2 linked regions of the Ruficoccus amylovorans genome follow. The protein of the gene in region 2 binds, or shares a complex with, the protein of the main gene of each other region. Links are inferred from orthologs where the notes say so. Each region holds a gene or a part of one and is shown on either strand. Other genes may lie near its edges.

Region 1 (2,832 bases), on a different replicon or contig from region 2:
AGTTCCGTCCAGGGAGCGAGCATACCGGGGTGGTTCTCGTTCTCGTAATCCCAATCCGAAAAAGTATCGATAAACTCCTCCAGAGCCGTACGGGTAAAATACGACTCCAGCGCAATCAGCACGAGCGCGGCGTTTTCCTCGTCAGGGACGGGCGGGCCAACCGCCAATTCTCTAAAAGTCATCGGCGCCCCCTCTGCCCGCAGCCGTTCCCGCGCCTCCTCGACCAGTCTTGGCGAGCTAAACAGTTGCCAGAGGTAGAAACTGCTCAGGAGCATAAGCAGGAGGACGGCGACTGAGACGAGCAGGACCCAGGGCGACCATTTGGAGGGGGAGGATTTTGTCATGGCGGATTGGGGCAAAAAACGTTTCTATAGCCTGCAACCCACCCGGTTCCAAGGCGAGCCAAACCGCCCGCTGCCCAGCTTGCGGAAAACCGGGCTTCCCGGCCCCGAACAAACCACGGATAAGGCCCCCAGTAAGTTGCGAATAACTTTGTCGGTAAAAAAAGGGGGCATCTTATTCCGGGTTATTGAGGCTTGCGCCCGGAGTTATCCACCGCCAAATTATTCGGTAAGCGACTGGATAGCATGGGCTTTACCCGGTTATTCCACTCGCCGACAGCCCTTATTAAGAGTAATACCCTTTTTAAAAATCTAATACATTAATATTACAAGGTTGTCAGCAAAACCAAAACTCCACACTCTCGCTGTCACATGAAGTTTAAGATTCACCGGGACCACTTCGTGAACGGACTCCAACAGGTGCTCAACGTTGTTGGCACCCGTGCTACGATGCCGATTCTGAGCAATGTGCTCATCCAGGCCGAGGGCGATACGCTCTCGCTGACCACGACGAACCTTGACCTTGGCATCCGCTGTAAGATCAAGGCCGAGATCGAGCAGCCCGGTGGGATCACTCTGCCGGTGCGCAAGCTCGCCACCATCGTCCGTGCCCTGCCCGACACCGGCGTCGAGCTCGACGCTTCCTCCGGCAATCAGGCCAAGATCACCTGCTCCTCCGGCGGTTCGGAATTCCGCATCATGGGCATCGCCCAAGAGGAGTTCCCGCCTCTGCCCTCTTTCGCCGACCAACACGTTTACAACATGCAGCAGGGCGAGATCCTCGGCATGCTCAAGAGCGTTTCCTACGCCATGAGCTCCGACGAAAACCGCTACATCCTCAACGGCGTGTACTTCGTTTTCGGTGACCAGAAGCTGACCCTCGTGGCCACCGATGGCCGCCGCCTGGCCCTCACCGGCAAGGAACTCGAAGTGACCGAGGACAACGCGGGCAGCTTCATCCTCCCGGCCAAGACTGTGACTGAGCTGGAGCGCCTGCTCGGCCAGGGTCAGGAGCTGAAAATCACCTTTACCGACCGCCAGGTTGCCTTCGAAATCCGCATGGCCGCCGATTCGGCGGACTCGTCCGGGCTGGTGGATTCGATTTACCTCGTTTCCAAGATCGTCGAGGGCAATTACCCGAACTACCGCCAGGTCATCCCGAAGGAGACCGAAAGCCGGATCAAGATCGAGCGTGAGCTGATGGCCGAGTGCGTGCAACGCGCTGCCCTCGTCACCAGCGACAAGAACAACTCGGTCAAGCTGAAGCTGGGCAACAATCTGCTCGAAATCAGCGGTTCGTCCCCCGAAGTCGGTGAGTCGCGCGAGCGCATGGCCATCGCCTACGAAGGCAAAGAAGTCCAGGTCGCCTTTAACCCGCATTTCCTGCTCGACCCGCTCAAGGCCCTCAATGCCGACGAGATCTACTTCGAGTTCAAGGACGAGCTGAGCCCCGGCGTTTTCAAGACGTTGGAGGACTTCCTGTGCGTGATCATGCCGCTGCGCCTGAGCTAGGCCGGTATTCGCCCCGTCGCGGGCATACGGGAACATTACCGCGTGCGTCCCTGACTATATTAGCATGTCATTAGCCGTTCAGATCGTGATCGGATTGCTGCTGGTGTCCCTGTTGGTCAGCTTCGGGAACCTGAATTGGCGTCTGCCCGTGATCGGCATTCTCAACCGTTGGCTGCGCTGGCTGCTTTTCGCGGTCGGGATGGCTGTGTTTGCGCACGAGTTTGGCTGGAGTGACCGCCCCTTCTGGATGCTGGCGCTGGTGGCGTTTATCGCCTGGTTCCTGATCGAGACGATGTACAACTGGCTCGTTATCGCAGCGATCAGCCGGAGTCCGATCCCCCTTTTCCCGAAATTCGGGCCCAACCGCGATGGTGACGAGTGGCCGGCCCAGCGCAAGCTCATCGCCATGCGTGACTGGCTGCGCGGACAAGGTTTTAAAAAGCTCCAGGCGGTCAAGGCGGAGTTTGACCAATCACTCTCCATCCGCTCGACCATCTATCAGGAGGGCAATGGTGAAACCCGTTGCCAGATCCTGTTTTTTCCGCAGCGGGCGGGGGCGGTCAATGTCGCCTACATTCTTTCGACTAACACCACGGACGGGCGCCGCATCATCAGCGACAACGTGTTTCTCCCCTTCGGAGGCTACTATCCCGAGGACTGGGAGATCCGTCGCAAGCCGCTTTTGCGCCGCCTCCAGCCGCTTCTTCGTTTCCATCGTCGTCGCCTGCACGAGCTGAGACTGAACGGCGTGGAGGTCCAGCCCTGGGATCAGGACGAGGAGCCGGTAGTAGAACTTAATCGCGAGCAACAGTCGCTGGAACGCCTGAACCGGCAGCTCGGTTTTCTCATGCCGACAGACCTTCAGGAGGAGTTTGGGCACTTGACCAAGGAAGGTCGCTATCGCCTCTGGAAAGAAGTCTGGCTGCTGAATTATCTGGGAATTACCGTGTCTTATGGATAATATCCCTAATCCTGCACG
Region 2 (2,970 bases):
GCCGTCATCCAAGACGCGATGCGGCAGTATCAGAAAGTGCAGGGTTCGGCTGGACCAGCAATCTGCCTGCTGCGGGGCTTGGGGGCGCATAGCCCCCAAAAATATGGTCTTTCTGGACGCGTAGGGGAACTTGTTCCCCACGGTGCTGCTCCAGCCGGAGTGCCTCCGGGGGCAACCCGGCGCGCTAGTTGTTGTTGCTTTCGGTGAAGGTCATACCGAAGCCGTCACTGACGGTGGTTGTCTGGTCGCTTTCGCAGCCGGTGAGGAGGGCGGCGGCAACCAGCATTAAGAGGGCATTCAGACGAAAAAGGTATTTTGATGTTGATGTAGAGGTCATTGTGGGGGAATATTGATGCTTGGCCGGGTCCCATGCAACGACGAACCGGCGAATCCCGCCAGATCCGGAAGGAAGCAACGGTAGTCAGGATTCGCGTGTGCCGTGGGGTGCCTGGCCTTTTTTGTGCCCGGATATAGGGATTTGGTCTTCATTCGGCGCAGGACCGGGGGCGAAAAGCGGCCCGGACGGTATTTCTTGTTGAAGCCGCCGCCGAGGCCGCGCAAGCTGTTAACTCATGGCAGAAGCCTACCAGGTCATCGCCCGCCGCTGGCGTCCCAAGCAGTTCGACGAGCTCGTCGGGCAGGAGCACATCGTGCGCACGCTCAAGAACGCCATCGACTCCAACCGCATCGCCCACGCCTACCTCTTTGTCGGCCCTCGCGGCACCGGCAAGACGACCACGGCCCGCATCTTTGCCAAGGCCCTCAATGCCGAGGGCGGCCCCAGTGCCACCCCGGATGATACCAGCGACATCAGCAAGGCCATCATGGACGGCTCCTGCATGGACGTGATCGAGATTGACGGTGCTTCGAACAACGGGGTGGACCAGATCCGCGACCTGCGCCAGGAGTGCCAGTACTCCCCGGCCCAGGGCACGTACAAGATCTACATCATCGACGAGGTGCACATGCTCTCGAACCAGGCCTGGAACGCCCTGCTCAAGACTCTGGAGGAGCCGCCCAGCCACGTGAAGTTCATCTTCGCCACGACCGAGGCCCACAAGGTGCTGCCGACGGTCGTTTCGCGCTGCCAGCGTTTCGAGTTCCGGCCCATCCCCGATGACAAAATCGCGGGCAAGCTCGGCGAAATCGCCAAGGCCGAGTCCATCGACATCACCCCCGGCGCGCTGACCACTATCGCCCGCATGGCCGATGGCGGGATGCGGGACGCCCAGTCGATCCTCGACCAGCTCATTTCTTTCTGTGGCAACAAGATCACCGACGAGAATGTGCTCGACGTTTACGGGCTCGCCTCGGAGGACGACCTCAAGGCCCTGACCGAGGCCATGGCTGCCGCCGCGCACCAGCCGCTTTTCGCCGCCATTGAGCGTCTCGCCAGCGAGGGCCGCGACCTCTACCGCCTGCTGCTGGACATCCAGCGGATCGTGCGTCAGGCGCTGCTGGAGGCGATCACCGGGGGCGGGCAAACCGACATGCTCGGCACGCCGCTCACCGCTGAATCGCTCACACGCATGCTCGACGCGCTCCAATCCGCCGAGCACACCGTGCGTCAGGGACTTTCGCAGCGGGTCAACTTCGAGGTCGCGCTCCTGCGGGCCATTGACCAGAGCAGGTCCCGAGCGATCGATTCGCTGATTAAAGAACTTTCCCAGCTTGCAGCCGGCCTCCCTGAGGATGCCGGCCAAAAAAAAATAAGCCCATCGCTCGCGCCTGAAAAAAAGGTGCCCGCCCGCGAAAAAGCCCCCGCTGTGCCGGGCGGACGGGGTGAAACTGGCCCCGCCGCGAAGCCGTCGGCGGATGTCGGTACGGCCAAGTCTCAATCCAGGCCCGCCCAAACGCCGCCGCCCATTGTGTTGCCTGATGCCGGCTCCGGGGCTTCTGCTCCGGCTGGCGACGGCGGCGTGAACGCGGCGTCCAAGACCTCGCCGGATACGCCCAAGGGGGCAGGGCAGGGGGCGACTGCCTCGGCCGCGAGCAAGAAAAACCGCGAGCAGGCTGCGCCTCTGCCCCCGATTGTGCTTCCCGGTGACGATGTGCCGCTGGAGGTGTTGGAGGCTGCTGCTGCTTCGGCGGGGGAGGAGAGCGGTTACAGCTTTGATGTGGAGGGCGACTATTCCGTCCCCGGGGTGACCGAAGGGATGGAATTCCCCGGCAGCAAGCGCTTCGAAGCCGCTCGCGAGAGTATTTCCCCGGCCACGCTGGAGTTGCTTGACGAGCGGTTGCGGGCCGTGCCCAAGTTTTTGAAAAAAGTACCCCGCCCACAGAAGCCGGAAGGTCAGGCTGCTGCCGCCGGAGCCTTGCCGGAAGCGGAGGAAATCCCGGTCGAGGAAGACGAGTTAGACGAGTCCTGAGCTTTCATTGTTAGCCGTTCTCTTTGCGGTTTGATGGGTATTCGGCAGCGGTATTGTTGTTATCTTAACTAAATTACCAAATTTAGTAAATAAACCTTGCCATTGCCATTCTCAGCGGTACATCTATCAGTCTTAACCGTATGACAGCCAAGCCACAGGAGCACCTATATCCTCAGTTCGAGAAAATGCTGTCCCGTCGCGAGCGGGAGGAGCGTCTGGGGCAGCGGGCACATGTTTTCTGGCTCTACGGGCTGTCGGGCTCGGGGAAAAGCACGCTGGCTATCGCGCTGGAGAAGACCCTTTTTGCGCAGGGGCGGGTCGTTCAGGTGCTCGACGGCGACAACATCCGCACCGGGCTCAACAGCAACCTCGGCTTCAGCGACGAGGACCGGCTCGAGAACATCCGCCGCATCGCCCATGTGGCCCGCCTGTACGCGGACTCGGGGCTGATCGTGATCACGTCCTTTATCACGCCGCGCGCGGAGCTGCGCCAGCTGGCCCGCGAGATCGTCGGCCCGGCGGACTTTTCGGATGTTTACGTAAAAGCCTCCTACGAGGCCTGTGCCAGCCGAGACCCCAAGGGGCTTTACGCCAAAGTCAA

The links. The genes of interacting proteins can lie anywhere in the genome.
Region 1: the proteins of dnaX (region 2) and dnaN are in contact, whole or in part, in a cryo-EM structure (PDB 8GIZ), measured with the Escherichia coli proteins. The link is inferred for Ruficoccus amylovorans from one-to-one orthologs.

The regions. Positions count from the first base shown.
Region 1 is NZ_JACHVB010000043.1:44,074-46,905, reverse strand. What follows is about bases 1-2,783. They hold dnaN (DNA polymerase III subunit beta), read left to right. Parts: upstream 1-713; coding sequence 714-1,853; downstream 1,854-2,783. Other genes in these bases: H5P28_RS14795 (hypothetical protein), read left to right, coding at 1,918-2,783; H5P28_RS14805 (hypothetical protein), read right to left, coding at 1-344. In the rest of the region: more of H5P28_RS14795, read left to right, coding at 2,784-2,814. UniProt on the Escherichia coli protein: Confers DNA tethering and processivity to DNA polymerases and other proteins. Acts as a clamp, forming a ring around DNA (a reaction catalyzed by the clamp-loading complex) which diffuses in an ATP-independent manner freely and bidirectionally along dsDNA.
Region 2 is NZ_JACHVB010000012.1:366,245-369,214, forward strand. What follows is about bases 50-2,970. They hold dnaX (DNA polymerase III subunit gamma/tau), read left to right. Parts: upstream 50-572; coding sequence 573-2,369; downstream 2,370-2,970. Other genes in these bases: H5P28_RS02645 (hypothetical protein), read right to left, coding at 185-337; cysC (adenylyl-sulfate kinase), read left to right, coding at 2,510-2,970. UniProt on the Escherichia coli protein: Part of the beta sliding clamp loading complex, which hydrolyzes ATP to load the beta clamp onto primed DNA to form the DNA replication pre-initiation complex.